DNA from 2 places in the Streptomyces sp. NPDC042002 genome. Region 1 is predicted to be linked to the other one. Evidence: riboswitches for the same ligand, from Rfam matches in the RefSeq annotation. Region 1 holds a riboswitch; the other holds the start of a gene.
What was found. A riboswitch is a leader RNA that binds a small molecule or an ion and turns the genes downstream of it on or off. The one in region 1 is predicted to bind cobalamin.

Region 1 (15,459 bases):
GGCGTCCGCTTCCTTCGCGGCGTCCGCCACCGACTTCTTGCCGGTGCCGATGTTCTGCAGCATGGTCTGCAGGACCTGGGCCTTCTCGACCTGGCCCCAGCCCGGCGCCATCGGGACGAACCAGTTGGACTCGGCCGCGGTGGCCGGGACGACCGTCGCCGGGTCGTTCTTCAGGGTGGCGAGGTCGGTCTTGTCGTTGGGCAGGTTGCCCTTGGCCATCAGGCCCTTCTGGCCCTTGGCGCCGGTGAAGGCGTTGATCCACTCGGCGGCGAGGGCCTGCGCCTTCGACTTCACCGGGACGGCGAGGTCGGAGCCGCCCAGGAAGACCGGGAGGTTCTTGCCGGACGGGCCGGGCATCACGAAGTTCTCGAGGTTGCCCTTGAGCTTGCCGGTCTTGTCGCTCTTCGGGTCCTCGGCGGTCGCGCCCTCCCAGGCGGCACCGAAGATCATGCCGGACTTGCCCTGGCCGTAGACGATGTAACGGTCGGACTCGTCCTTGGTCTTGTCGCCGTGCATGTACTTGTCGACGACGTTCTTGAACTCGGTGAGGCCCTTCTGCGACTCGGGCGAGGAGAGGTTGGCCTTCCACTGGCCGCCCTCCTCCTTCGCGATGGAGCCGCCGGCGTCGTAGACGAAGGACATGGCCGCGTACCAGTCACGGGTGGGCTGGTACCAGGCGCTGAACTTGCTGCCCTCCTTCTTCTGGATCTTGTCCAGAGCGGAGGTGAGCTCCTGGTACGTCTTCGGCGGGGTCTTCACGCCGACCGAGGCGGCGAGGTCCTTGCGCCAGTTGCCGACGCGGCCACCGGCGTAGTACGGCACGCCGTAGGTCTTGCCGTCGTAGGTCACGGAGGCCTTGAGGCCGTCCAGCCAGGCGTCCGAGTTCTCGAACTTGGAGGTGTCGAGGGGAGCGAAGGCACCCTTGACCATGTAGCCGAGCATCTCGGTGTTGCCCATCTCGACCACGTCCGGCGCCTTGTCGGTGGCGAGGACCGCGTCGAGCTTGGTGTTCTTGTCCGGCCAGCCGTAGTACTCGTGGTTGATCTTGACGCCGGGGTGCTTCGCCTTGATCGCCGCGTCGGCCGCCTTGACCAGCTCGGGCCAGTTGTTCTGCGCGTCGACCGTGAGCCAGACCGTCAGCTCCTTGGCGTCCGCACCCTTGTCCGACCCCCCGGACCCCTTGTCGTTCCCGCACGCCGCGATGGAGAACATCATGCCCGCGATACCGATCGCGGCTATCAGCTTGCGCTTCACGCCACCCTCCTCAGGGATGCCACAAACCCCCCTGCTCCCCGCGGTGACAAACGCCGTGTACCGCCCGTGGGGCCGGGACTGGACCAATGGTGTAGACCAGTACGGGGAGCTTGGCCTAGACCTAGGGGGGTGTCAAGGGTGCGTAAGCCCGTCCAGTCGTCCGTTATGGGACCTACATATGCAAGGACCTTTAAGTAGGCAAGCGGCATAAATGGCAGGCCCGTTCACCGCCTGCGGAGGGAACCATCCCTGGCCTGCGGACGAACCATCCCCGGCCCGTCCGCGCGACCGTCTCCGCCGCCGGTCGGTACCACCGCCTGCGCGTGATGGACTAGACCAACAGGTACGCCGACGGTATATAGAGGGGATCACGGAGCGTGCGGGGGACACTCGCGCGGAAAGCCGTGCCACGATGTGAGCCGTGACCGTCGATATGTCGGTCGCTTCGGCATCCGGAGCCGGGAAGGCAGAGCATGAGCACCGACGTCAGCAGTGCGGAGAACGAGGGTGGGGCGCCCATCCGTACCGCGCGCGTGCCCAAGTACTACCGCCTCAAGAAGCACCTGCTCGACATGACGGAGACACTGCCGCCCGGTACGCCGGTACCGCCGGAGCGGACCCTCGCCGCCGAGTTCGACACCTCGCGCACCACGGTGCGGCAGGCCCTTCAGGAGCTGGTCGTCGAGGGCCGTCTCGAACGCATCCAGGGCAAGGGCACCTTCGTCGCCAAGCCGAAGGTCTCCCAGGCGCTCCAACTGACCTCGTACACCGAGGACATGCGTGCCCAGGGCCTCGAACCCACCTCGCAGCTGCTGGACATCGGCTACATCACGGCGGACGAGACCCTCGCCGGCCTGCTCGACATCTCGGCCGGCGGCCGGGTGCTGCGCATCGAGCGGCTGCGCCTCGCGAGCGGCGAGCCGATGGCCATCGAGACGACCCACCTCTCCGCCAAGCGCTTCCCCGCCCTGCGCAGGTCGCTCGTCAAGTACACCTCTCTCTACACCGCGCTGGCCGAGGTGTACGACGTCCACCTCGGCGAGGCCGAGGAGACCATCGAGACCTCGCTGGCGACCCCGCGCGAGGCCGGACTGCTCGGCACCGACGTGGGCCTGCCCATGCTGATGCTCTCCCGCCACTCGATCGACCGGCAGGGCGAGCCGGTGGAATGGGTGCGCTCGGTGTACCGGGGCGACCGGTACAAGTTCGTCGCCCGCCTCAAGCGCCCGCAGGACTGACCCGTACGGAGTAACGCGTGGGTACGGGCACACTCCCCCGTACTCACGCGCCGCGCCGCTCCGCCGGACGGGCCCGGACGCCCCGTCAGGCGCCGTACCGGCTCCGGGGGTTCCGCTCCTGCTGAGGGCGTCGTGCGCACCGACACGAACCCTCCACACCCGCCGTCCGGGATGGGGTGTTCCCTAAAGCGGAACCGTCCCCTAGATTGCCTGCGCGTTACCCAGGTGATCGATGAGGGGACGGAGTCGCCCTATGTCAGACCTGCCCGAAGTGAAACCACCGGTGGTGACACCGGTACGTGTGGTGATCGCCCTCTGCCTGCTCGCGCCCTTCGTGGCGATGCTGTGGGTCGGCTCCTACACGAAGACCGGCCCGGCGTTCATCGGCATCCCGTTCTTCTACTGGTACCAGTTGATGTGGGTGCCCCTGTCCACGGTGCTGACCGTGACCGCGTACCTGCTGTGGCGGCACGACCAGCGGGGCCGCACCTCCACCTCCGCTTCCGCCTCCGTCTCCGCGAAGGGAGGTGACGGCGCGTGAACAACGGTGTGAACGGCGTCGCCCTCGGCGTCTTCGTCTTCCTCTTCCTGGCCGTCACGGTCATGGGCTTCCTGGCGGCGCGCTGGCGCAGAGCGGCCGACGAGCACAGCCTCGACGAATGGGGCCTGGGCGGACGGTCCTTCGGCACCTGGGTGACCTGGTTCCTGCTCGGCGGCGACCTCTACACGGCGTACACCTTCGTCGCCGTACCCGCGGCGGTCTACGCGGCGGGCGCGGCCGGCTTCTTCGCCGTGCCGTACACGATCCTGGTCTACCCGCTGATCTTCACGTTCCTGCCCCGCCTGTGGTCGGTCTCCCACAAGCACGGCTATGTGACGACCTCGGACTTCGTGCGCGGCCGCTTCGGCTCCAAGAGCCTGTCCCTCGCCGTGGCCGTCACCGGCATCCTGGCCACCATGCCGTACATCGCGCTCCAACTGGTCGGCATCCAGGCCGTCCTCGACGTGATGGGGGTGGGCGGCGGCGACAGCACCAACTGGTTCGTCAAGGACCTGCCGCTCCTCATCGCCTTCGGCGTGCTGGCCGCGTACACCTACTCCTCGGGTCTGCGGGCCCCCGCCCTGATCGCGTTCGTGAAGGACACCCTGATCTACATCGTGATCGCGGTGGCCATCATCTACATCCCGATCAAGCTGGGCGGCTTCGACGAGATCTTCAAGGCGGCGGGCGCCAAGTACACGGCCGCGGGCGCCGGCGGACTCGTCCCCGCCGAGGCCGGCCAGTGGACGTACGCCACCCTCGCGCTCGGCTCGGCGCTGGCGCTGTTCATGTATCCGCACTCGGTCACCGCGACGCTGTCCGGCCGCAGCCGGGAGGTGATCCGCCGCAACACCACGATCCTGCCGCTGTACTCGCTGATGCTGGGCCTGCTCGCCCTGCTCGGGTTCATGGCGATCGCGGCCGGCGTGAAGGTAACCAACGGCCAGCTCGCCATCCCCCAGCTCTTCGAGAACATGTTCCCCGACTGGTTCGCGGGGGTGGCCTTCGCGGCCATCGGCATCGGCGCGCTCGTCCCGGCGGCCATCATGTCGATCGCGGCCGCGAATCTCTTCACCCGCAACATCTACAAGGACTTCATCAACCCGGCCGCGACCCCGCGGCAGGAGACCAGGGTCTCCAAGCTGGTCTCGCTGTTCGTGAAACTGGGCGCGCTGGTCTTCGTCCTGACCATGGACAAGACCGTCGCGATCAACTTCCAGCTGCTGGGCGGCATCTGGATCCTGCAGACCTTCCCGTCGCTGGTCGGCGGGCTGTTCACCCGCTGGTTCCACCGCTGGGCGCTGCTGGGCGGCTGGGCGGTCGGCATGCTCTACGGCACGATCGCCGCCTACGGGGTGGCCTCGCCGACCCAGAAGCACTTCGGCGGCAGCTCGAAGGACATCCCCGGCATCGGCGAGATCGGCTACCTCGGCCTGACGGCGTTCGTCCTGAACGTGGTGGTGGCCGTCGTCCTCACCTTCGCCCTCAGGGCGTTCAAGGCCCCCGACGGCATCGACGAGACCTCGCCCGCCGACTACACGGCCGACGCGGGAGACGCGGGGGTCGAGACGGAGCTCCCGCCGGCCACGGCGGACGCGAGCCACTAGGACCTGTCCTGGCTGTCGGGCACGACCGACACGACAGCGCCGTACGACGGGCCGCCGGACGAAACCCGGCGGCCCGTCGCCGTGCCGGTCGGGCACACTCGCCCGCATGGACATCGTCGTCAGGCCGGCGCGGCCCGAGGAGTACCCCACCGTCAGTGAGATCGCCGCGCGCGCCCGTCTCGGGGACGGGCCGCTCACCTACGAGTTGACGGTCCAACACGCTCCGTAGCGCTCGCGGACACCGACCCGACACAACATGTGGGGGCACTCCCGGAGCCCGGCACAAGATGTATGCTCATGGTCGCTGTCGCCGCAGGGGAATCCGGTGCGAATCCGGAACTGTCCCGCAACGGTGTACCTGTGCGTGTTCGCGTCTTCGCGTGCCCGCGCTCGCGTCAGTCCGAGGACCTGCCGACAGCGCGCCCCGGCCGTCCGGCCCGGGTGCCGACGACGTCCGGGCCTCGCGGAATGGGCCGGTGGACGCGGTGCGTGCTGCCCAGAAGCGCTCCCGTGTGCCCCGCTCCTCGCCGCCAGGCCCCGTGCCGAGCGAGGGAGATTCCCACGTGACCATCGCGCCAGCCGATCCGGCTCCAGTGACCGCGCAGCAGGCCCGGGTGGAGACCGACGGTCCCGGAACCGCGCTGCTGCGGACCCTGACCGATCTCACCGCCGACCTCACCGACGCCGACCCCGGCCGGGTCGCCGCCGCGGCGCTGCGCGGCCGGTCCGCCCGCGCCGACGAGGCCGAGCTGCGCGAACTGGCCACGGAGGCGGCCGCGGGGCTCATCTCCGAGGACCCCGCCTACTCCCGGCTGGCCGCCCGCCTGCTCACGATCAGCATCGCCGCGGAGGCCGCCTCCCAGGGCGTCACGACCTTCTCCGAGTCGGTCGCCGTCGGCCACCGCGAGGGCCTGATCGCCGACCGCACGGCCGCGTTCGTCCGGCTGCACACGGCCCGCCTCGACGCACTCATCGACACCGAAGGCGACGACCGCTTCGGCTACTTCGGGCTGCGCACGCTGCACAGCCGGTATCTGCTCCGGCACCCGATCACCCGCAAGGTCGTCGAGACGCCCCAGCACTTCATGCTCCGGGTGGCGTCCGGCCTCGCCGAGGACGACACGGCCCGCTCCGTGGACGAAGTCGCCGCGCTCTACCGGCTCATGAGCCGCCTCGACTACCTCCCCTCCTCCCCCACGCTCTTCAACTCCGGTACGCGGCACCCCCAGATGTCGTCCTGCTACCTCCTCGACTCCCCGCTGGACGAGCTGGACTCCATCTACGACCGCTACCACCAGGTGGCACGCCTGTCGAAGCACGCGGGCGGCATCGGCCTTTCGTACTCCCGTATCCGGTCGCGCGGTTCGCTGATCCGCGGCACCAACGGGCACTCCAACGGCATCGTCCCGTTCCTCAAGACGCTCGACGCCTCGGTCGCCGCGGTGAACCAGGGCGGCCGGCGCAAGGGCGCGGCGGCGGTCTATCTGGAGACCTGGCACTCCGACATCGAGGAGTTCCTGGAGCTGCGCGACAACACCGGTGAGGACGCCCGGCGTACGCACAACCTGAACCTCGCGCACTGGATCCCGGACGAGTTCATGCGCCGGGTGAACGAGGACGGCGTCTGGTCGCTCTTCTCCCCCTCCGACGTGCCCGAGCTGGTCGACCTGTGGGGCGACGCGTTCGACGCCGCGTACCGCAAGGCCGAGGAGGCGGGCCTCGCCAAGAAGACCATCCCGGCCCGCGACCTGTACGGCCGCATGATGCGCACCCTCGCGCAGACCGGCAACGGCTGGATGACCTTCAAGGACGCCGCCAACCGCACCGCCAACCAGACGGCGGAGCCGGGCCACACCGTCCACTCCTCGAACCTGTGCACCGAGATCCTGGAGGTCACGGACGACGGGGAGACGGCGGTCTGCAACCTGGGCTCGGTCAACCTGGGCGCGTTCGTGGTCGGTCAGGACATCGACTGGGAGCGGCTCGACGAGACCGTGCGCACCGCGGTGACCTTCCTCGACCGCGTCGTGGACATCAACTTCTACCCGACCGAGCAGGCGGGCCGCTCCAACGCCAAGTGGCGTCCGGTCGGCCTCGGCGCGATGGGCCTCCAGGACGTCTTCTTCAAGCTGCGCATCCCCTTCGACTCGCCCGAGGCCCGCGCGCTGTCCACCCGGATCGCCGAGCGCATCATGCTCGCCTCCTACGAGGCCTCCGCGGACCTCGCCGAGCGCAACGGCCCGCTCCCGGCCTGGGAGAAGACCCGTACCGCCCGTGGCGTGCTGCACCCGGACCACTTCGAGGTCGAGCTGAACTGGCCGGAGCGCTGGGCCGCCCTGCGGCAGCGGATCGCCGAGGTCGGCATGCGCAACTCGCTGCTCCTCGCCATCGCGCCCACCGCCACCATCGCGTCCATCGCGGGCGTGTACGAGTGCATCGAGCCGCAGGTGTCGAACCTGTTCAAGCGCGAGACGCTCTCCGGCGAGTTCCTCCAGGTCAACTCCTACCTGGTGGCCGAGCTGAAGAAGCTCGGCGTGTGGGACGCGCAGACCCGTGAGGCGCTGCGCGAGTCCAGCGGCTCGGTGCAGGGCTTCACCTGGGTGCCGCAGGACGTGCGCGACCTGTACCGCACGGCGTGGGAGATCCCGCAGCGCGGCCTGATCGACATGGCCGCCGCCCGGACCCCGTTCCTGGACCAGGCGCAGTCGCTGAACCTGTTCCTGGAGACGCCGACCATCGGCAAGCTCTCCTCGATGTACTCCTACGCCTGGAAGTCGGGTCTGAAGACGACGTACTACCTGCGTTCCCGTCCCGCGACGCGCATCGCCCGCGCGGCCCAGGCCCAGGCGCAGCCCGAGAAGACCATCCCCGTGCAGCAGGTGGCCGACCCCGACGCCGTCGCCTGCTCCCTTGAGAACCCCGAGTCCTGCGAGGCCTGCCAGTAATGAGCGACACCACCACCGAGAAGGCCGCGTCCGAGAAAAACCTCCTCGACCCGGGCTTCGAACTGACCCTGCGTCCCATGCGCTACCCGGACTTCTACGAGCGCTACCGGGACGCGATCAAGAACACGTGGACCGTCGAGGAGGTCGACCTCCACTCGGACGTCACCGACCTCGCGAAGCTGACGCCGGGTGAGCAGCACATGATCGGCCGGCTGGTCGCGTTCTTCGCGACGGGCGACTCGATCGTGTCGAACAACCTGGTGCTGACGCTGTACAAGCACATCAACTCCCCTGAGGCGCGGCTCTACTTGAGCCGTCAGCTCTTCGAGGAGGCCGTGCACGTCCAGTTCTATCTGACGCTGCTCGACACCTATCTGCCCGACCCGGAGGACCGCACGGCGGCCTTCGCGGCGGTCGAGAGCATCCCCTCCATCCGCGAGAAGGCGCAGTTCTGCTTCAAGTGGATGGACTCGGTCGAGAAGCTGGACCGGCTGGAGACCCAGGCCGACCGCCGCCGCTTCCTGCTGAACCTCATCTGCTTCGCGGCGTGCATCGAGGGGCTCTTCTTCTACGGGGCCTTCGCGTACGTCTACTGGTTCCGCAGCCGGGGCCTGCTGCACGGCCTGGCGACCGGCACCAACTGGGTGTTCCGCGACGAGACGATGCACATGAGCTTCGCCTTCGAGGTCGTCGACACCGTCCGCAAGGAGGAGCCGGAGCTCTTCGACGACCGGCTCCAGGAGCAGGTGACCGACATGCTGCGCGAGGCCGTCGAGGCCGAGCTTCAGTTCGGGCGCGACCTGTGCGGCGAGGGCCTGCCGGGCATGAACACCGACTCGATGCGGCAGTACCTGGAGTGTGTCGCCGATCAGCGCCTTCAGCGGCTGGGCTTCGCGCCGGTGTACGGCTCCGAAAACCCCTTCTCCTTCATGGAGTTGCAGGGGGTCCAGGAGCTGACCAACTTCTTCGAGCGCCGGCCGTCGGCGTACCAGGTGGCGGTGGAGGGCACGGTCGACTTCGACGAGGACTTCTGACCGGTCCGCATGATCTGACCGTTCGTCACCGACGAAAGCCGGGCCGCCCCTTGGGGCCCGGCTTTCGTCACGTACTGCCCCCGCGCCTCCAATCGCCGTGCCAATCCCCGTCCATGGAGCGGCAAAGTTCTTCCGGCACGCCTGTTCGCGCGTCGTTCACCCCGGCTAGGTTCTGGCCGTCCCGTCATGCCGCGCACCACGGCACGTCAGGACGACTGAATTGGCATGCCCATGACGTATTTCGTGCCACCTCCCCGTGGTCACGCTACGCGCGTCACGGGCCCGTCCCTTCAGAGCGCCGAGAACCCCCCACTTCCGGCTGTGGTGCCGCGAACGGCCCTACCCCGGCCCGAGCGGCACCGGCCTCGAACCGATGGAGGCGACACCCCCATGCGTTCCCAGCGCCCGATACCCTCCGGCAGACCCGTCCGGAGCCTGCGAAGACTCCTCACCGCCGCCCTCCCCGCCCTGGCCCTCGGCCTCGCCGGGTTCGCCGCGGCCCCTCCCGCCGACGCACAGCCCGCACCGACCCCCCACGTCTCCCGGGCCACCCAGAACGCCGGGGCCCTCACCGACCCCGCCCGGCAGACGGTCCACTCGACCGGCCGGGCCGGCCAGAAGGTCGCGACCAAGCACCTGTGCGCCGAGGCGGCGAAGCCCGGTCAGATGTCGTGTTTCGCGCAGCGCCGCACCGACATCGCGCAGAAGCTCGCGGCGAAGGTCTCTCCCGACGCCGCCGCCGCGGTGTCCGGCCTCAGCCCGGCCAACCTGCACAGCGCCTACAACCTGCCCTCGACCGGCGGTTCCGGTCTGACGGTCGCCGTGGTCGACGCCTACAACGACCCCAACGCCGCCGCCGACCTGGCCACCTACCGCTCGCAGTTCGGTCTGTCCGCCTGCACAGCGGCCAGCGGCTGCTTCAAGCAGGTCAGCCAGACCGGTTCGACCACCTCACTGCCGACGAACGACACCGGCTGGGCGGGTGAGGAGGCGCTCGACATCGACATGGTCAGCGCCGTCTGTCCCAACTGCAACATCATCCTCGTCGAGGCGAGCTCCGCGAACGACTCCGACCTCGGTATCGCCGAGAACGAAGCGGTCACGCTGGGCGCGAAGTTCGTCTCCAACAGCTGGGGCGGCTCCGAGTCCTCCTCGCAGACCAGCGAGGACACCTCGTACTTCAAGCACCCGGGTGTCGCCATCACGGTCTCCTCGGGTGACGAGGCCTACGGCGCCGAGTACCCGGCGACCTCCCAGTACGTGACCGCCGTCGGCGGCACCGCGCTGAGCACCTCCTCCAGCACCCGCGGCTGGACCGAGTCGGTCTGGAAGACCAGCAGCACCGAGGGCACCGGCTCCGGCTGCTCCGCCTACGACTCCAAGCCCACCTGGCAGACCGACACCGGCTGCACCAAGCGCATGGAGGCCGACGTCTCCGCGGTCGCCGACCCCGCCACCGGCGTGGCCGTCTACGACACCTACGGCGGCTCCGGCTGGGCGGTCTACGGCGGCACCAGCGCCTCCTCGCCCATCATCGCGGGCGTGTACGCGCTGGCCGGCACCCCGGGTTCCAGTGACTACCCGGCGAAGTACCCCTACTCCCACACCTCGAACCTGTACGACGTGACCAGCGGCAGCAACGGCTCCTGCTCCCCGTCGTACTTCTGCACCGCGGCCACCGGCTACGACGGCCCGACCGGCTGGGGCACCCCCAACGGCACGGCCGCCTTCACCTCGGGCACCAGCACCGGCAACACCGTGACCGTCACCAACCCGGGCAGCCAGTCCACGGCCACCGGCGGCTCGGCGAGCCTCCAGATCTCGGCGAGCGACAGCGCGGGCGCGACCCTCACGTACAGCGCGACCGGGCTGCCGACCGGGCTGTCGATCAGCAGCTCGACCGGGCTGATCTCCGGCACCGCGAGCACCGCCGGCACCTACTCGGTCACCGTCACGGCGAAGGACAGCACGGCCGCCTCCGGTTCGGCCTCCTTCACCTGGACCGTCAGCACCTCGGGCGGCGGCACCTGCACCTCGGCGCAGCTCCTCGGCAACCAGGGCTTCGAGTCGGGCGCCACCGTGTGGAGCGAGACGAGCGGTGTCATCACCAATGACACCGGCGAGGCGACGCACGGCGGCTCGTACGACGCCTGGCTCGACGGCTACGGCTCGACCCACACCGACACGCTGTCCCAGTCGGTGACGATCCCGTCCGGCTGCAAGGCCTCCTTCACCTTCTACCTCCACGTCGACACGGCCGAGACCAGCACCACCTCGGCCTACGACAAGCTCACCGTCACCGCGGGCTCCACCACGCTGGCGACCTACTCCAACCTCAACAAGGCCACCGGGTACGCCCAGAAGACCTTCGACCTGTCCTCCTTCGCCGGTTCGACCGTCACGCTGAAGTTCAGCGGCGTCGAGGACTCCTCGCTCCAGACCAGCTTCGTCGTGGACGACACCGCCCTGACGACCAGCTGATCCGCGTCTGGGTCCGGCCGCCGCGGCGGCCGGACCCGGGGGGGGGGGGGGGGGGGGGGGGGGGGGGGGGGGGGGGGGGGGGGGGGGGGGGGGGGGGGGGGGGGGGGGGGGGGTGGTGGTGAGCAAGGAGGCAAAGAAACCACCCACCCCCCCCCCCCCCTCCCCCCCCCCCCCCCCCCCCCCCCCCCCCCCCCCCCCCCCCACCCCACCCCCCCTCCCCCCCCCCCCCCCCCCCCCCCCCCCCCGCGCGGGGATGGATCCTGATCCACCGGTGGCACGTCCAACCCGCAAGGAGGCCACCCCATGCGTCGAACGACTCACACCCGGACCATCGCCCTCGCCGCTCTGACCCTGCTCCTCGCGGGCTGCGGTACGCGGAGCGGAGGTGACGCGGGCGGCAGCGGCACCGTGTCGCCGTCCCCCACCCCGTCCCACCCGAACTGCGCCACGGCGAAGGGGGAACTGGGCGCCGCCGACACCGGCCACACGTACTGCCTGGCGCCGGGCGAGACGATCCGTGTCTCCCTGGACGGCACGAGCCGCCGGCCCTGGGCACCCGTGAAGACCGCCGGAAGCGGGCTGGAGGCCACCAACAGCGGGATCGTCCTCCAGCCGGGCGACGCGTCCGCCGTCTACCGGGCGGTCTCGGCGGGAACGGTCCGGCTGACCTCGTCCCGCCCGCTGTGTCCGAGCGATCCGGCCCGGGTCTCCTGCGACGGCCTTCAGGAGTGGACGGTCACCGTGGTCGTGCCGAAGGCGTGAGACCGCGGCGCACGTTCAGGGGCCCGAGGGCGGCCTGAACCGTGCGCCGGTGCACGTACGGGCCGGACACCGGCCGGGCGGCGGATGCCCGGCCGGTGTCCGGCCCGTACGAGAGCCCTACCGCGGACGGGCCTTCAGCCTCAGTTCGTGGGGCCGCAGGGTGATGCCGACGCGGGTCGCGTCGTTGGACCCGGACACCTGGTCGAAGTGCCACCGGGACGCCACGGTCGCGGTGATCAGGGAGAGCAGCGCCATCGAGAAGTGGTCACTCGGGCACTTGCGGTTGCCCACGCTGAAGGGGCGCATCGCGTACTTCGGGATGTCCTTGGAGCGTTCCGGAAGCCAGCGGTCGGGATCGAAATCCAGGTACTCCTGGTACGACCGGGGGTCGCGCTGGATCGCGTACGGGCTGTAGACGATGTCGGCTCCGGCCGGAATGCGATAGCCGCCCAGCTCGGTTTCGGCCACCGCGCGCCGCGTCAATATCCATACGGCGGGGCGTAAACGCATCGCCTCGACGACGACATTGTTCGTGTGCGACAGCTTCCGGACGTCGCCGAATCCGACGGGTCGGTCTCCTGCGACGGATCGGACCTCCGCGGCCACTTTGTCCGCCTGTTCCGGATGTTCGGTCAGCACGTGGAGCAACCACATGATCGTGGACGCGATGGTTTCGCTGCCGGGAGTGAGTATCGCGACGACTTGGTCGTGGATCTCCTGTTCGTCTATGGGGTCGCCGTCGTCGTTCTTCGCTTCCAGCAATGCCGTCAGCAAATCGTCCGGCTTTTGACCAGATGCCCGTCGCTCGTCGATGATCTCGTCGACGAGCGCGTGCAAATCGGCCAATGCGCGGTCGAATGCGCGTATCGAAGGAAGCGGGAGCCTGTAGAGCGGCCCGGCGGGTATGACCATGCGCCGGTACATGCCGCGGAACACGGTGGCGAGCGCGAGGCTCAGCCGCTCGGCCCGCTCGTCCATGAACCGGCCGCGCAGCAGACAACGGGCGGCGACACGGACGGCGACACGGAACGACTCGGAGGTGCAGTCGACGGACGCGCCCTCCTCCCAGCGCGCCGCGAAGGCCCGCGACTCCTCCTCCATGATCGGGCCGTACTCGGGGATGATGTCGGCCCGGAACGCGGGCTGGATGGTCCGCCGCTGGCGCCGGTGCTGCGGCCCGTTGGCCGTGGCGACACCCTGCTTGCCCAGCAGCCCTTCGAGCGACTCCCACAGGGGGCCGCCGATCTCGAAGTCGGGGTTGAGCGCCAGTGCCCCGGTGAGCGCGGGGGTGGTGACGGCGTACACCGTCTTGGGGCCCATCCTGAGCCGGACGACATCGCCGTGGTCGCGCAGCTGGGCGAGGAAGCCCAGCGGGTCGCGGACCAGTTTCCAGCCGTGCCCGAGAACGGGCACCCCGCCTCCGGCGAGGGGCGGGACGGACAGCTCGCCCGCCTTGGACACCTCGGGTCGTACGGAGTCGACGGTCATTTCTCACCTGCCGCTTCATTGTTGACGTACGGGGGCGTGGAGCGGTCGTCCCAGCTGTCGACCATGTACCGGCCCGACTCGTGGTGGAACCAGTACACGGAGCTGAACCAGTTCCGCATGTTCCCGAGGCACGCCCTTACGGCGGCGCTCGTCGCTTTTCCACGGCCCGTGCCGTCGTCGAGTAATTCGGCGAGTCGCGACACATCCTTCTCGGCGATGAGGAATTGCTCGATGCATTCCTCCACCCGCCGCCTCACTTCGGTGACGGCTTCTTCGAGTGTCAGCCCCTGATGGTGAATGAGACTGATTCCGAGATTGTGGACCTCGTCGCCCGCTATTTCTTTGGGAAGCGAACAGAGGTCGTTGTACCAGGCGGCGAATTCCTGGCTGAACAGTGCCGCCCGCCGAAATGCCGGATGCAGCCGTACGGTGGCGGGGATTTCCTGCCCCGCACTCGGTTCCAGAAGGTCGGTCCAGATCCAGTGCGCAAAAGTGAGCCGACGGAGTTCGAGGTATTCCGCGACCGTGGGAACGGTGCCGGAGGTGCGGTTCCGGAACTCCCGGTCGTACGCCTCGATCACGGCGTGGAAGTGAAGTGCGAACCGTTTGTTCCAGTTCTCGCCGAGGAACGAGTACAGCCGCACCATGCTGTCCGCGAAGCCCGCGACCAGGGGATCCCGGTGGTGCAGATGGTCCCTGGGGGCGTCGAGTGCCGCGTGGAGCCGGAACCTGAGCCTCCGCCAGGCGTCCGCCCGGCCGTGGATGACATCGCGGTCGTGTCGGTCGTCCCAGACGAAGAACCACGCGCTGTAGTCCGCTATCGCCTGCATGACCTCGTCGGGGGCGCCTATGTAGTAGCCCGCCATGAGGTCCGTGTAGCACAAGCCGTCGGCATACTCCTCGACCTTGTCCGCGGGCATCAGCCGTTTTTCGAGGAGCCAGGTCCTGGTGTTCTCCTGGAGCTTGGGCCAATACGGGTGCAGTTGACGGGGAAACTCGGACTCGATCACCGGAAGAGAGAGCGCCGGTGGTACCGCGAGCGCTGTCGATGAAGAGCCGTATGAGAAAGCATGCACGAACAAACCCCTCTCAGCCGCCTGTTGACGTCACACCCCTCCACCTGTGCCGGGCGCGCGCCGCTGCGTATCCCCGCACTTCCCATTCAGCACCACAACTGACCGTTCTGGGAACGGATTTGGCCCACTGACTACCCGACCATGCCGAGAATCTCCCCTTGTGTGACTGAATCTGGATCACCGAAGGAGCACAAGGGATCGAACGTGCGACGTACATGCGAACGGTGCCTGGTCAGGAGGATCACCTGCCCAGGCACCGTTCGAGTGGACCCACGAGAGACCCCGCGTCACGCCGGTCAATTTATGTCACAGGCGTGCGGGGCGCCCGGCGAAGCGACGGCTCAGCCGTTCGCCACGATCTCGTAGCGGGGCTCGTTCTCGGCCATCTGCCGCAGCGCGTCCTTGCGGTCGCGCTTGGAGAGCCGGTCGATGTACAGGTAGCCGTACAGGTGGTCCGTCTCGTGCTGGAGGCAGCGCGCGAAGTAGCCCGTACCGCGCACCCTGACCGGGTTGCCCTTCTCGTCCTGCCCGGTGACCTCGGCGTAGTCGGGGCGGGCGAGCGGCGCGTAGGCGGTCGGCACGGAGAGGCAGCCCTCGTTGCTCTCGTCCAGCTGGCGCCGGTCGGCGGGCAGGTCGACCAGCTTCGGGTTGCAGACCACACCGACGTGCCGGTCGCCCTGGTCGTCCTGGCAGTCGTAGACGAAGACCTTCAGGTCGACGCCGATCTGGTTGGCGGCCAGGCCCACGCCCTCGGCGGTGCGCTGGCTCGCGAACATGTCGGCGACCAGCCGGTCCAGCTCGTCCCCGAACTCGGTGACGTCCTTGCACTCCTTGTGCAGCACCGGGTTCCCGACCACCGTGATCGGCCGCGAGGTGCCACGCTCGCGGTAGGCCGCCTCGCGCTCCTCGGTGTCCTCGGTGTCGATGACGAAGCCGTCGTCGTCCACGGGGAGCACGCCCGCGTGCTGCTGATCGGTGTCCTGCTGCGCCATGACGACGTACGCCTTCCTCAGACCTTTGAAATTTCTGCGAC
Region 2 (15,459 bases), on a different contig from region 1:
TCTTCCCGCCCGACCTCTCCGGCTACCACGACGGGGCCGAGGTCTCCCTTCCGGTCGCTCTGGAGCTGGTCCGGGTCATGCTCCGCGACCAAGGTGCCTGGTGCCGTCTGGAGGCAGGGGACGTGTTCACCGTGCATATCGGGTGGGACCAGTACGTGTATGTGGGCAGCAACCGGCTCTGCGCGGACGCCGTGGCCCGTGCACGGGAACTCGGTCTCTTCCCGGAACCGATGGCGACCTCCCCCTACGCGGCGGAGCTGGAGGAGCCGGACGTGATGGAGGCGGCCGACGAGGGGTTCTGGGCGCGCGTGCGCACCGTGCTGGCCTCACGGAAGGCAGTGCTCCTGGAGGAGGGCTACGTCCGCAACGCTGCACGCTTCCACCGCCTCACGCTGGAGAACCTTGACGCGGTGCGTACCGGTCTCAGCCCCCGCGCGCTGCTGACCGTCTGGCCTGACCTGAACGCCGATGTCGGCGCGGTCCTTGCCATGCTGCCAGAGGAGGGATCCGCGGAGTTCGTCTGGGAGGCACAGGACGGGACGATCAGACACGCGGTCGTCGACGACACCGCGTACCAAGAGCTCGCCACCCTGGTGGCCGGCGCCCGGGCGGCCTGCGCCCTGCCCATGTACCTCGACGAACGCCACCCGCTTCTTTGCGCCGCCCTGCCCGACAGCGACGGCGTGCTGCGCGCCCGGTGGTGACCCCGTTCACGCCGGGTTGCCACAGACCGGCAGCTCGACTGACCCGGCGTCTGTGTCCCGAACCCTGCTGCGGCAGTTTCCTCTTCGGCCGTTCGTCCGTTTACGGAATGTCGGACTAGGAGTTGCCCGTGTCCGAGCGTGCCCGCCGTCTGGAGCTGTTGCCGCGCAGTATCCGCTCAGGGGCAGTTGGGTGATCGCCGCTCAGGCGACCTCGACATGACCACGGTGCCCGCACTGCGCCGGACAGCGGAGGCCGCCGCGGCGCATCCGGTCCTCGTCCTGGACGCCTCGGCGGTGACGTTCGCGGACTCCACGGCCCTGAACCTGCTGCTGACCCTCCACCAGATCACCACGCTGCGCATCGCCGCCCCGCCCGACCAGCTGCTGCGACTGCTTCAGATCACGGCCGCCGACCAGGTCCTCAGTGTGTATACGAGCGTGGCCGGCGCCTGTGACAACGCTGGTGTGTTGCCTCCGGCGTCGAACCGGGCTGTTTCATAGGCATCCCGGTAGAGAGCATCCCGCCTTGGCCGCCCAACTCCGCTCGGACAGGCGTTCGCCGAGTACGGCCGTATCGCCAAGACCCCGCACCTGCTCGCGGTGGTCGACCCCGTCGACGACACCTACCGCCGCCAGATGAACCGGCAGCTGACCGTGCAGGAGTCCCGGCACAAGCTCGCCCGCGACATTTGTCATCGAAGCCTTGTGTTCGCTGGACCGATCTGTCGTGTGAGAAGCGGTTCGCGGTTCGCTTCGGGCGAGGGTGAGTTTCGTCGACGAGGTCAGCGAGACAGTCCAGCCGGCCCGGACGTCGCGTCGCTTCTTCGATCCGCCCGACAGGGATCAGGCCGTCGAGGACGTCGACGACGAACTGGGACGCGGGGCATGGCTTCGAACTCGTCTCGTGAGTCGTCGTTCAGCACCGTGTGCGTATCAGGTGACGGATGCTCAGCGCTGGCTGGGCCCGCCGGTCAGTCGATGCCTTCGATGATGCGGAAGTCGCGCTCGACGCCGTCGGGGAGGGCCACCAGCGCCTTCTGGTATGCCTCGCTCTCGTATGCCGCGACGGCCTGTTCAAAGCTGTCGAACTCGATCAGAACGACGCGCTGCGTGATTCCGGCCTCGTGGGCGACGACTCGACCGCCACGGGACAGGAGGCGCCCGCCCCCAGCCCGGACGGCCGGACCGGCCAGCTTGTCGTAGGCAGTCAGCCTCTCAGGGGCGGAAATGGCGGGGTAGACGCTGACCCAGTAGCCCTTAGCCATGGAAACCTCCTGTGTTCGGCCGGACACGTCCGACTTCGAATTGACACTCAGATCGATCGATCCCGGCGACGGGTACTGCGGTCAGTTGAATCGTCATATGCGCAGGTTAGGGCTTGATGTGCGGTCGGGGGAAAGACCGGTACGGGATAGACTCAGAACGGATCGTTATCAATCGGCAGGGAGGGCACGTGGCGCCGGATACGGTGAGCCTGCGGTACTTCCTGGTGCTGGCGCAGGAGTTGAACTTCACCCGCGCGGCCTCACGGATCGGTATCGCACAGCCCGCACTCAGCGCCCGGATGCGCCGATTGGAGGCGGAACTCGGTACGGCCCTGCTGGTCCGCAACACGCGTAACGTCGTATTGACCACGGCCGGTGCGGCTTTGGCGGAGTCCGCGCCGCCCGCGCTGGCGGCGCTGGACCGGGCATGGGACACCGCCCGGAGCGCGGCGGCCGGTGAACTGGGCACGCTGCGCATCGGATACAGCCTCAGCACCGGGGCCGAGACGGCACCGGCCCTGGTGGACAGGCTGATTCGCGGCAACAGCGGACTCGAGGTCGGCGCGGTCCCGATGGCGACACCGGAGATCTCCCCCGCGGTCGCCGACGGCCGCATCGATGCCGGGATCACCCGCGGTGAACAGCCGGGCCGTGGCGTGCGCCGGTTCCTGCTGCGGCGTGCGCGCATCGGGGTCCAGCTGGCGCAGCACCATCCGCTGGCCGAACACCCGGAGATCGAGATCGCCGACGCGGCCGCGTATCCGCTGCGACTCCCGGACCGTGCGGCCAACCCCGTGATCCACGATCAGCTGTCCGCACTGTTCCGAGACACCCGACCACACCCCCGATTCCACACGCCCGCAGTCGCTTTCGACATGTCTCAGCGCGACCTGCGTGACGGGGTCACCCTCGCCCCGGCCGGAGAAGCCGCGGTCACGGCACAACTGGCCGGTCTCACCTGGCGACCGCTGCGGGGCGCGCCCAGCCTGACGATCCACCTGGTCCTCCCATGCGAGCAGTCGCCGCTACACCGCCGCATCCGTGCCGTCGCCAAAACCCTGGCGCACGAGCTGCACTGGCTGCCGGACTGACGCGCATGAGGTCAAGCGAGACGGACGCCTGCGGTGGCGAGGCCGAAGACCTCGCGCCCGGCGGACTTCGCGGTGACGACGACGGCGGTCTTGCTGAATGTCCGACACGACCTCGCTACGCCGGCGGATCAGCATCCGATGATGGCCCCGGGTCCGGTCCGAGTCCTCGACGTCCAGGCTTTCGATCATGTGGCCAGGCTCAGATCCAGGTGTCGAGCCACATTCTGGCGAGCCAGTCGACATGCGGGATCGTCTGTCCGGTGTAGATCGGGAAGAAATAGATGAAGTTCCAGGCGATGAGCAGGACAAGGACGCTTGCGGCCACCGCACCTCGTATGCGGCGCTTGTCGGTCGCTCCCGCCGGACCCAGCAGTGCTCCCAGCATCATCGTTACGGCCAGGCTCAGGTACGGCACGAAGACGACCGCGTAGAAGGAGAAGATCGTGCGGTCCTGGTACAGGAACCAGGGCAGATAACCGGCGCCCACCGCACAGAGGATGGCGCCGGAGCGCCAGTCGCGGCGCAGCGCCCATCGGTAGAGCAGGTACACGAGTGCGCAGCATGCCGACCACCACAGGAGCGGTGTTCCCAGGGCGAGGATCGCCTGTGTGCAGCCAGCCGTCGCGTGGCAGCCGTCCTGCCCGGGTGCCGGCGACTGGTAGTGGAACAGCACAGGGCGGCCGACGACCAGCCAACTCCAAGGGTTCGACTCGTACTTGTGGGGAGTACTCAGCCCCACATTGAACTGGTAGACGCCGTGCTCGTAGTGCCACAGGCTGCGCAGCGGGGCCGGAATCCACGACCATGTGCCGCCGCGGGCGTCCGCCCAGTGGCGTCCGTAGCCGTTGTCGGACAGGAACCAGCCGGTCCATGTCGCCAGATACGTCAGGACAGCGACCGGGGCGAGGGACAGCGCCGACCAGCCGAGGTCCTTGCGCAGCACTGCGCGGTAGGGGTGGCGCGCCCCCGCTACGCGGCGAGAGCCGACGTCCCACAGCAGGGTGAGGATCACGAAGAAGGCGAGGAAGTACAGGCCGTTCCATTTGGTTGCGGCCGCCAGTCCCAGGCAGAGGCCGGCAGCGAGCCGCCAGGGACGCGCTCCCGTCCCGGCATGGTCGCCCGTGTGTCCGTCCGGGCGCACCCGGCCGTCCTCGTCGACCGGTAGAGCTGCCGCGAGCCGGGCTCGCGCGCTGTCGCGGTCGATGAGCAGGCAGCCGAACGCCGCCAGGACGAAGAACATGACGACGAGGTCGAGCAGAGCGGTGCGGCTCATCACGTAGTGCAGACCGTCCACCGCCATCAGTGCTCCGGCCAGGCAACCCAGCAGGGTCGAACGGAACAGGCGGCGTCCTATTCGGCACAGCATCAGCACCGACAGCGTGCCGAGGAGCGCCGTCATGAAGCGCCAGCCGAAGGGGGTGAGGCCGAACATCCACTCGCCGAGGGCGATGACCCATTTGCCCGTCGGCGGGTGGGCGACGAAGGACCCGGTGTCGGAGAGCGGGATCACCTGGGGATCGGCCAGGATCTGCGGGTCGGAGATCTGGCCCTTCGGCCAGGTGCCCTCGTAGCCGAGCCGCAGCAAGGACCATGCGTCCTTGGCGTAGTACGTCTCGTCGAACACGACCGCCCGCGGGCTGCCCAGACGCCAAAAGCGCGGCAGCCCGGCAAGGAGCGCCACCAGCAGCGGCCCGCCCCATTGCGACCAGCGCGCCAGCCGGCCCGCCGCTACTGGGGACAGCCCGAGCGTGCGCCAAAGCCGTGACCCGGGTTCGGGAAACGGCACGACCAGGCGGTCGCGCACGAACGTAGGCGGGCGCTCGACGTGCCCGAAGTGCCGCATCCGCCGCTCCCAGGAGACCGGCTGGCGATTCGCCCCCTTCCGTGGCTCGTCGACAAACGCGGGCGGGTTCTCATGGATCACGTGGTGAGCCTTCTACTTGTGGAAAGCAGGACGAGCGGAGCAGCTGCCCGGGGGCCGGTGGTGGTCATGCCGGCTCACGTCAGCCCTCTCTGATCGGGACTGCTTGGACCGGGACAAGGCGCAGCCTGGAGGGGGTTGAGGTCGGCACCGGCTCAGGCGTTGGGAAGCGGTACGGCATCGGCACCCACTTGGCAGCGGAGGCGGAGCGGGCAGTAGACGGCATCGCGACCGACCTGGCAGAGGTGACGGGGCGAGGCCGAGGACCACTACTGGCCCTTGGTGTCAGATGTGCGGTGATGTCTAGGTTCGGCCGGTTTCGGTGAGGCAGTCATTGATGAGGTCGGGATGTCGTTGGACGTGTGCCAGTCCGCGACGGAAGGTGCGCTCAAGGTGTTCGGGATCGGTGAACGCGGTGTTGGCTATGGGCCTCGCCGCAGCAGCGACCAAACATCCTCGACAGGGTTCAGATCGGGTACGTAGGACGGGAGTCGGAAGATGGTGAGCCAGTCGTGGTCCGCCCCGCCCTGACACAGTCCGGCCGTCCTGTGGATGTTCAGATTGTCCCAGACGATCACCACGGGTACCGAGCTGAAGATGCGCACGGACCAGAAGGGCATCGTAATCCGTCCACGAAAAGCTCTTCCGGGCTCCCTGAAAGGGCAGTTGGAGCAGCTTTTTCTAGCGAAGAAGCACTGAGCCTTTTCCAAGCTGGCGGTGTTGACCGCGAGTTGGACAGTCCTGCGCAGCGACGAAGCTCCTGGCGGGCACGGGTTCTCGACCAAGATCACCCGTGTCCGCCAGGAGCCTCGCGTGCTTGTCCACCCGTCCTCGGTTGATCTGCCCAGCCGCACCCTGCGGTTCCTGACCGGACAACTGACAGCCGGGCGGCAGGAGATCGGAACACGGTGGCGGCGCCTTTCCGCCGCACGTCAGGCCCTGCTCGCCCCGGCCCATCCACGGTGCGGTGACACCTACGCCCAACTCGCCGCCGGATTCGGCATCGGGATCACGACCGTTCACCGCTGCATACGTGAAGCCGTCGACACCCTGTCCGCCCCTGCCCCGCCCCTGGCCGAGGCGATGAGGACGATCCGGGCGAAGGCGTCCGTCATCCTCGACGGCACCCTGCCGCCGATCGACTGGGGGCACCTCCCGGCCGAAGGCTGGGGGACATCGCCGCCGGCACCCCGTACTGCTCCGGGAAACACAAACGCCACGGCATGAACGTCCAGGTCCTCACGGATCCGTTCGGACAGCTGCTCCGGGCCTCGCCGGCTCTGCCCGGTTCGACGCACGACCTGACCGCCACGCGACAGCACGGGATCATCGAAGCCCTCGCCGACGCGGGGCTCAAATACTGCGCGGACAAGGCGTACCAAGGATGGAAGCGCCGCCACAACACCACCCACACCAAGATCCGCTGCCCTGGCGAGCCGGCCATGGCCACCCTCAAGGGCTGGCGCCTCCCACGGAAACTCCGCTGCAGCACCAACCGAATCACCGACGTCGTGAAGGCTGCCCTCGCCCTTCACCACGCGTCAGCGTGAGGTTGGAAAACGCTCATTGATCGCACCGGTCTGCCGGGTGTTTGCGGTCACCTGCGTGGGGCCGTGCCACAGGTATCTCGTAGGCTTCCGGCCATGGGCGAGGGGGATTCCGGCAGACGGGTCGTAGAGGGGCGCTTCGAGCTGGAGACGCGGCTCGGTGGCGGTGGCATGGGCACGGTGTGGCGTGCACGCGATCTGGTCCTTGACCGGGCCGTGGCACTCAAGGAGGTACGGCCGCACGATCCGGGTCTTGCCGAGTACGACCCGCAGGGCGCGGCGATGCTCCGGGCCCGAGTGCTGCGCGAGGCACGGGCGCTGGCTCGCGTCGATCACCCCAATGTCGTGACCATTCATCACGTGGTGGACAGCGGGGAGTACGTCTACCCGTGGCTCGTCATGGAATTGGTGACCGGCGGGTCACTTCAGGACCGGCTCGACAAGGGGCCGTTGGCTCCCGCAGACGCCGCCCGGCTGGGTCGCGAGGTGCTGGCCGCGCTGCGCGCCGCGCACGATGCCGGCATCCAGCACCGGGACGTGAAACCCGCCAACGTGCTGATGCGGCCCGACGGACGTCCCGTCCTCACCGACTTCGGCATCGCGACCATCAGGGACTCGACCGCCCTGACGGTAACCGGGTCGATCATCGGCACGCCCGACTACATGGCACCCGAGCGCATCTCCGGCGGCGAGGGCGGCCCGGGTTCCGACCTGTGGTCGCTGGCGATGATGCTGTACGTCGCCGTCGAGGGACATCACCCGCTGCGCAGGGGAACCACCCTCGCGACGCTGGCGGCGCTGCTGAGCGAGCAGCTTCCGCCACCCGTCCGAGCCGGAGTCCTGACCGGGTTCCTGAACGCCGCGCTCGTCAAGAACCCGGCCGACCGGGTGGACGCGACGACCGCGGACCGGCTGCTCGCGGAGGCGGTCGAGGGCGGCAGCACGGTTGCGAGTGCTCACGCCGGGGCGGACGGGGCCACGTCGTACAGGCTGGCCCCTCCGCCGGGTGCGACACCCGTGCCCTCGGCGCCGGTTGGGTCCGGACCGCCTGCCGGCTTCGGACCGTCAACCGGCTTCGGGCCGCCGACTCCGTACCCGGCGGGCCCCACACGGCAGACGCCGACGGGGCCGGGCAACCGTGCGAAGACCCGCATCGCGATCGCATCGTCGGTCGTCGGGACCGTGATGGCGGGAGTCCTGGTGTGGACCCTGCTGCCGGACGGAGGCGACAAGGACGCTGGAGGGGCCGCCGGTTCAGCCGGTGCGACCTCCTCGGCCAGGACGACGGATCCCACGCGCACAGCTTCCCGCCCGAACCCGACCCCGACGCCTCAGGCCGACGCGAAGACGGATCTGCTCACCCCCGCCGGCATCCGGGCGGCGGTGAAGGAGATCAAGGCCGCGACCGGCACGGACCGCGCATGCGACCTCACCGTCTATCCGACGTACGTCTCCGCGGACATCATGGTCAAGGGCAGCGACACCAAGTACGACAGCTACACCTACCGCCCGGGCCAGGGCGTCGAGAAGGGCATCATCAGCAGTGCGATCATCGGCGGCGAACGCCCCTTCAGTCTCGACAGCTTCGACTGGGACGTCCTTCCCGCCTTGCTGAGGCGGGCGAAGAAGGACCTGAACGTACAGCGGCCGACCATGCGTTACGTCCTGGTCCGCCCTGCCGACGACACGTTCGGCACTCCGCTGGGACTGGCTGTCTATCTCGCCGACGACTACGTCACCGGCTATCTGGATGCCGACCTGAAGGGCAAGGTGACCCGGGTGATGCCGGCCCAGGCCTGAGCGGTCTGTCGGTATCGCCCGCGCCCTCGACGGCAGTCGCGCCTCGGGACGAGGCCGCCGCGGCGCGGTGCGCGCCGGTCACGAGGGCCACCTTGCCGTTCATGTCTCGCTGAGAAGTCATCGACCCATCCCAGCCGCCACAGCCGCGGAACGCCGGCGGCGAACGGACACCGGCATCGGTGGACAACACGATGATCGGCGGCATAGAGCGACGGCGGGACGAGGAAGCCGGTGTGAATCCGGCGCGGTCCCGCCCTTGTGACCGGTGAGTGCGCTGCGGCAGGCCACCGCCCCAACCGGGTCGGGAAGGCGGAGCGTTCAGAGATCCGGGAGCCGGGAGACTCACGCGGTCGCCTCCCCGAGCGGCACCGGGGCGGATCTCGCCGGGAGGGGAGTGGTGTGCTGTGCCCGGGACGCCGTTGGAAGAGGCACCAGGGAGCCCGTGGTGGTGGGCGGACCCGTGCCGTGCCGGGTCGTCGTGTGCCGGGACTGCTGCTGCGGCGGTCCTGAGATGACCGGAGTGGATCACGCCGCACAGACCGCGCGGCTGCGCGCGGAAGTACCGGTGCGCGTCTCCGAGTGCCTCGACGTGTGCGACCAGGCCGAAGTCGTCGTCGTACAGCCGTCCGCCGCGGGCCGGGCCGCCGGCGCACGGCCCGTCCGGCTCGGACTCGTCAACGGCCCCGACGCGGCCGAGGGCATCGTGGCCTGGGTGCGCGCCGGCGTCCGGAAGTGGCTCCGCCGCCGGACGTCCTCGACCTGTACACCTTCACCCCGCCGGGGCGCCCGGCGGATTCCTGAGGCCTGCGACTTCACGCGGACCGGCCGACCCCGGGGCGCCGAGTGTGTGTCCGGGGCCTTCCGATGCCCTGTCAGGACGCAACAGGCCAAGGACGTTTGCGTCCAGCCGATCTCTCTTCCACCCCTCGTGACCTGCGGCGAAAGTAGTTCTTGCCACCGGGCGACACACCCGGGACGACCTCCACGGCTGCACATGCAGGGCAGCCGGGCGGTCGGTGACGTGCCTTCGCCCGTTCGACTTCCACACCGCAGGAGAGATCATGAAGTTCAGCCACGCCCTCCGCCGTACCACCGCAGCCGTCGCCGCCGTCGGCGCCATGTCCCTCGGCATGGTGGCGACCACCGCCGGCGCCGCGCACGCCGTCGCGTCGTGCTCCGGTGACGTGTCGATGTACGGCACGCTGGCGGACGGACGGCTGACGTACACGCAGATCGCGCCGGACACCGGCGACCGCGTCAAGACGCTCACCGGCCCGAACCTCGGCTTCACGCCCAAGGCGATGGCGACCCTCAACTTCAACACCATCCTGGTCACCTCGACCACCGGCGACCTCTACCGGGTCGACGTGTCCACGAACAACACCTCCCTCACGCTCGCGGGAGTCGTCAAGATCTGGGACGGCGGCTGGACCTTCGACAAGATGGTCTACGACGGCGCCGGTCACCTCTACGGAACGGTGGACGGCGAGCTCCACCAGTACGTGGTGTCGCAGCCCAAGCCCGCGGGGTCGGCCCACATAGGCCAGCACGTCGTGATCGACACCGGCTTCGTCCTCAAGACGCTCGCCGCCGCGGGTGACGACCGCATCGTCGCCTCGACCGCGGACGGCCGGCTGCTCAGCTACAAGATCAACGGAGTGGGCGACTGGGACCGCACGGTCCTCAAGGCGAGCGGCTGGTCGGCGGTGGACTCGCTCTCCTCGCCGGGCGGCGGCCTCTACTACGGCCGCACCAACGGCGGCATGTACTGGTACTCCGACGCGGACCCGACCGACGGTGACGGCAGCGACATCACGTACCACTCCGACGACCCGGTGGACGCGTCCGGCTGGACCCAGAGCCTGCTGTCGACCTATGCGAACAACTGCGCCTATGTGGCGCCGGCCCCGCCTCAGTCCGTGCAGGGCGGCACGATCTACCGCAACGAGGTCATGGCCCGGGCCAAGAACTGGTACGACCGCAACGTCCAGTACGTCGGGGGGTCCGACACCGCCAGCGACGTCGACGGCGAGCACTCCTACCGCACCGACTGCTCCGGCTTCGTCTCCATGGCCTGGCACCTCACCACCTCGCTGAGCACCGAGACCCTCCCCAGCGTGAGCACGCAGATCGACAAGGCCGACCTCAGGCCCGGTGACGCGCTGAACGACTACTCCGAGCACGCCGTCATCTTCGCCGGCTGGAAGGACCAGGACGCGGGCACCTTCTACTACTACTCCGAGAGCAGCCCGGACACGGACATGAACTACGCGACCGCGAACATCAACAGCGGCAACATCAGCGGCCACCCGGGCTCGGACTATGTCGCCCTGCGCTACAAGAAGATCGCCTGACGCCCCACCCGACGTCTTGAAGGCCCCGCCGGTCCCCCGGCGGGGCCTTCAAGGCGTCCGCACGCCCCACACCCTTGGAGATATCCGTCCCGGCCATGCTCCGGCCCATGCCGAAAAGGGCGGTGCTCCCTCGGTTCGAGGGGGCACCGCCCTTTCAGGCCGACGGGACGCGGCCGCGGCACGTGGCTGCCGGGCGCGGCGGGCGGCCTACTGCCAGCCGGCGTCCGCCGGAGCGACCTGCCAGCCGGCGTCGGAGGCGAGAACGGAGGAGGCCGGAACCGCGTCCGCCGTGGACCGGGGCATGACCACCGGGGCGGCGAGAGCCGCGGCGACGACGAGGGAGGAGACCGCGGCGGCCTTGGCGATGCGGGTACGAAGCATGGCTGTTTCCGTTCCTTCCGGGACGAGATGCGGTGTCCGGCCTGCTGTCGCGCCCCGCGGTGGCGCTCGGCTCGGCCGGTGATTCATAGGTTCGTCGCAGCTCAGGCCCGAGGAAAGGGTTCACGGATGGACGGAAGCGGCCTTGGACCGATGCGTCCACGGGGGCCGTCTCAGCCCACCGTCTGCGGCTCGAAGGCCAGGGGCATCAGCGGCACTCCGGCGCCGGTCGGCCGCGCCGTGGCCAACTCCGGCACGGCGCGCAGCAGTCGGCGGGTGGTCCGTACCGCTCTTTCCTCCGCCTCTTCGAGCGCTTCGGCCAACAGGTAGAAGCCGAGCGTGAGTTCGGAGGAGGAGACGGTATGCACGGCGACGTGCTCGACGCCGTCGCGGGGGACGATCGCCGATCGCACCAGAGTCCTGATGTTGCGTGGCAGTTCGTCGCTGGACGGCAGTTCCAGATATGTGTGGACCAGGTACATGCAATCCAGAATCTCAACGGGATGCGTCAACAAGTCGGCTTGTACGGTGGCCAGTTGAGGCCCTGGCCGCTTTGGGCCTCCCCCTGCGACGATCCCCGATCCTCTGCGAAGATCATCGTGGGACTGGGGAGGGTCTGTGGAAACCGGGGGGAACCTGATGCTGACCGCGCTTGGACTCGATACCGCCGCCGAGAGGGTGTATCGCGCCATGCTCAGAAGTCCGGCCGCCGGTGTCACGGCCCTCGCCGACGCCGTGGGGCTGCCCGGGGAAGAGGTGCGCGACGCCCTCGACACGTTGAGCGAGCTGGCCCTGGTGCGCCCCGCCGCGGGGGACGCGGGCCGGCTCCGGGCCGTCTCCCCCGATATCGGCATGGAGATCCTGATGGGCCGCCAGCAGGCCCAGTTGGCGGCCCAGCAGCAGCGCCTCGAATCCTCCCGGGCAGCCGCGGCGCAGCTCATCTCCGAGTACGCCGAGCTCCGCCCCGCCACCAGCCATCCCGGGGTGGAGCAACTCGTCGGCCTCGACCAGATACGCGACCGGCTGGCCGTACTCACCCGCGAGGTGCGCGAGGAGTTCCTGGCCTTCGCCCCGGGCGGACCGCAGACCGCGGAGAACATGGCCGCCTCCCGGCCGCTCAACGAGGACCTGCTCGGCCGCAGGGTACGCATGCGCACGATCTACCTCGACAGTGTCCGTACGAACCGGCCCACCGTCGAACACGCCACCTGGCTGGCCCGGCTGGGCGGCCGGGTCCGCACGGTTGCGTCCCTGCCGACCCGGATGATCCTCATGGACCGGCTGACCGCCATGATCTCGGTCAGCAGCGACGACACCGCCGCCGGCGCCGTCCTGCTGACCGGCCAGGGCACCCTCACCGCCCTGTGCGCGCTCTTCGAGACCACCTGGGAATCCGCCCAGCCGCTCGGCGAGATCGTCCCCACCGACCCGAACGGACTCACCGGCCAGCAGACGACCGCCCTGCGGCTCCTGGCCGAGGGCCACACCGACGAGGCCATCGCCAAACGGCTCGGGGTGTCGCACCGCACGGCCCGCCGGATCGCCTCCGAACTGATGGAACGCCTCGACGCCCGCAGCCGCTTCGAAGCCGGCGTACGAGCCGTCCAACAGGGCTGGCTGCCGCCGCGCCCCTGACCCTTCACCCAGGCGTCCCACGCCGCCGACGGCACCGGTCGTGCGTATCGTGGCCGGTGATCGGTGGATCTTGAGGGGCGGGGCGTGGGCGAGGACGTGGTGATGGTTTCGTACGCCGAGGGGTGGGACGCCGGTTCCCGTCGTGCGGTCGGGCCGCTGACCCGGGCGGAGGCGGAGGAGCGGGACGGAGCCGGGGAGCCCTATGCGGTGCTGCACCGGATTCCGGGGCGCGCGGTCCCCGCGGAGGTGCATCTCGTCGCCTGGCGTCACCATTTCGTCGGGCAGTGGGTCTACGACGAGCTGGGGCGACGCGTCCGCGACGTCGATCTCCGGCCGCTGGAGGACGACCGCCTGTTCCTGCGGCAGTATGTGGAACGGCGTTACGCCTCACCAAAACAGCCGGACCTGGCGCCCGACGCCTGGCGGGTCACGCTGGAACTCCTCCCGGGGCGAGCGGGCAGGAAGATCCTGGAGGAACGCGGCGACAGCGGCGGGTCGTTCCACACCGTGGCCGATGTGCCGGAGGATCTGCGATGGCACGATCGGTCCGGGTTCGGGGTAGGTGCGGTCGACCATGCGTCCAGGCCGCCGGACGCGCCCGAGCCGGATGAGGTCACGGCGGCGGAGGTCACGGCGGCGGAGGCGGCTTTCGCGGGCGGTGAGGAGCCCGCGATCCTGTGACGCCCGCCGAAGCCCATGCGTCTGAAGGTGTCGCTCAACGCCCTTTTCCAGCCCGGCAATTCCTTCCTCGTGGAACCCTGGACCAAGACGGAGACAGCCGAACCGCGGCACATTGCCGTGGTGCGGATCCCGAGCGGGCGCCTGGCGGTCTCGGACCCGCTGGGGGACGAGCCCCGCGAACTCGCCGAGCGCATACCCCCCGGCGAATACCTGCTGGAGACCGCCGTGATCACCGGAGAGGGCGAGTACGAGGGGCACCGGTTCCCGGTCACCGAGGAGCCCGCCGTACGCCTGCTGATCCGGGAGGAGCCCACCGTGTCCTGGGAGTTGGCGCTGAGCCAGGGCGAGGACCCCCGTCTGCTCCTCGACGGCCACGCCTACGGCTTCGGCACCGACGGTGCGGCCGGCGGTTTCGCGGACGCCGCGGCCTGGGAGACGCTGTCCGGCAGAGTCAGGCGCTCCTACGAGGACCAGGACGACGACGTGTGCGAGTCGGTCGGCGACGGCTACGTGCGCGCCGTCGACGAGGCCACCGGCAGCGACCTGGTGTCGTTCGGCACGGGCGGCGACGGAACGTGGCCGGTATGGCTGGGCCGCTCCGCCACCGGCGAGCTCGTCTCGGTCGTGGTGGTCACGTCGTACCTCTGACTTGACTCTGTCGGGGATCTTCATGGGCCGAGGTCAGTTGCCGAGGGTTCGCCGGGACTGCGACCGGGGGGTCTCGTTCTGGTCCAGGAAGGTCGGGGGGCGGTCGGCGGTACCCGGTCCCACACGGTCGGAGCCCGAGGTGAGTTCGCGGATTCTCGCGTCCGGGGTGTCCGGTGGAGCGGCCCTGACCGCCGGGGCCGTGGCGTGCCCCGTGACGGCGACATGCAAAGACCCGCACCCCGATTGTTCGGAGTGCGGGCCTCGATGGCGCTACCGGGCAAGTGAGCGCTGGTTCTGGGACGAGGTGCCCGAGGTGCGGGAGCCGGAGCGGCCCGGCTTCGACGGGGCCCAGGTCGGTTTGGCCGTTGCCTCGGCCGGGTCGGGCTCGGCCAGGGTGAGTCCCCAGGCGTCGTCCTTCTCTCCCCTGCGGGCCTCGATCTCCTTGATCTGGCCGCTCTTGGCGAAGTAGAGGACCACGACCTGCCGTACGGAACCCTCGTCGTAGAAGTCCGCTGCCACCTCTCCCTTGGCGGCGGCGCCGAAGGCCTTGACCCAGTTGCGGGCCGTGGCGTCGGCGTGCGTGCCGTCGACGGCGAGCGCGGCCAGTGCGTCGACGTCGCCGTCGGCGAGCCGCCACACGGCCTTCTGCACCGTCTCGAGGCTTCCCGTGGAGGGGTAGCCCACGACTCGCAGCGGCCGGTGACTGCTGTAGTCCGTCTGGTACGTCAGGGATTCGTCGTCCGACGTGCAGCCCGTCAGGAGTCCGCCCGTGGCGACGGCGGCCAGGGTGATGCGGGTGAGTCTTGTCTTGCGTGTCATGGTCAGGACCTCGCCTTCGGGCGGAGGATGACGACCCGCTCGATGTAGTTGGGCTTGCCGTGGTGCCGCAGGATGGCAGCCGCGAGGCTGGTCCTGTTCGAGCTGCCGTGCTGGATCAGCTGGAGCCCGTGCCGCTTGCGCTCGACGACGGCCACGTGGTTGTAGCCCCGTTGGCGGGTGTCCCGTCCTTGCCCACGAGGGTGGGCGAGGCGGCGGTGTGCCTTGGCCGCCACAGTGCCGTCGGGGTGTTCGGTGAGGTCGGTGTCGACGGTGACCCAACTGCCGTTCCGGTCGAACCGTACGGGGCCGGCGGTGAGTTCAGTCGTCAGGGAGCCGTCCTGTCCGACCCAGGTGGTGGACGTCTCGGTGCGCTCGGACAGTGCCTCGACCCGTTCGCCGGAATGCTTCGCCGCGTCGAGGGCGGAGGGAACGTCGGGAGCGGAGAGCTTCCCGGCCGGGCTGTTCACGGCGGGTGCTGCCGCGATGGCCGACCGGGGCGTTGCCAGGACCACCCCGCTCAGCGAGGTCAGGGAGAGCGCGAACAAGGCGGTGGTGCGGGGCAGTTGCCTGAGCGCGCGCGAAGAGACCCGTTCCCCCGGAACGGGCGGTGATATGT

Region 2: linked by a shared signal. The riboswitch ahead of ACZ6KY_RS36815 (hypothetical protein) and the one ahead of ACZ6KY_RS06570 (ribonucleoside-diphosphate reductase subunit alpha) in region 1 are both predicted to bind cobalamin.

Annotation. Positions count from the first base shown of each region.
Region 1 is NZ_JBVJCT010000003.1:275,943-291,401, reverse strand. It holds gene ACZ6KY_RS06595 (extracellular solute-binding protein) at 1-1,254, opposite strand, end outside; gene ACZ6KY_RS06590 (GntR family transcriptional regulator) at 1,728-2,492, shown strand; gene ACZ6KY_RS06585 (DUF3311 domain-containing protein) at 2,746-3,033, shown strand; gene mctP (monocarboxylate uptake permease MctP) at 3,030-4,640, shown strand; gene ACZ6KY_RS06575 (hypothetical protein) at 4,747-4,869, shown strand; cobalamin riboswitch at 4,922-5,070, shown strand; gene ACZ6KY_RS06570 (ribonucleoside-diphosphate reductase subunit alpha) at 5,204-7,585, shown strand; gene ACZ6KY_RS06565 (ribonucleotide-diphosphate reductase subunit beta) at 7,585-8,619, shown strand; gene ACZ6KY_RS06560 (putative Ig domain-containing protein) at 9,010-11,100, shown strand; gene ACZ6KY_RS06555 (hypothetical protein) at 11,404-11,862, shown strand; gene ACZ6KY_RS06550 (bifunctional albaflavenone monooxygenase/terpene synthase) at 11,980-13,350, opposite strand; gene cyc1 (epi-isozizaene synthase) at 13,347-14,426, opposite strand; gene def (peptide deformylase) at 14,768-15,418, opposite strand.
Region 2 is NZ_JBVJCT010000044.1:9,413-24,871, forward strand. It holds gene ACZ6KY_RS36770 (RNA-binding protein) at 1-704, shown strand, start outside; gene ACZ6KY_RS36775 (STAS domain-containing protein) at 843-1,205, shown strand; partial or broken gene ACZ6KY_RS36780 (Tn3 family transposase) at 1,233-1,400, shown strand; gene ACZ6KY_RS36785 (DUF1330 domain-containing protein) at 1,676-1,969, opposite strand; gene ACZ6KY_RS36790 (LysR family transcriptional regulator) at 2,158-3,060, shown strand; gene ACZ6KY_RS36795 (dolichyl-phosphate-mannose--protein mannosyltransferase) at 3,260-4,903, opposite strand; partial or broken gene ACZ6KY_RS36800 (transposase) at 5,285-5,629, opposite strand; partial or broken gene ACZ6KY_RS36805 (transposase family protein) at 5,795-6,531, shown strand; gene ACZ6KY_RS36810 (serine/threonine-protein kinase) at 6,625-8,328, shown strand; cobalamin riboswitch at 8,550-8,672, shown strand; partial or broken gene ACZ6KY_RS36815 (hypothetical protein) at 8,840-9,129, shown strand; gene ACZ6KY_RS36820 (tachylectin-related carbohydrate-binding protein) at 9,390-10,682, shown strand; gene ACZ6KY_RS36825 (hypothetical protein) at 10,890-11,063, opposite strand; gene ACZ6KY_RS36830 (hypothetical protein) at 11,234-11,542, opposite strand; gene ACZ6KY_RS36835 (helix-turn-helix domain-containing protein) at 11,700-12,695, shown strand; gene ACZ6KY_RS36840 (hypothetical protein) at 12,780-13,376, shown strand; gene ACZ6KY_RS36845 (DUF4241 domain-containing protein) at 13,392-14,024, shown strand; gene ACZ6KY_RS36850 (hypothetical protein) at 14,295-14,843, opposite strand; gene ACZ6KY_RS36855 (hypothetical protein) at 14,846-15,459, opposite strand, start outside.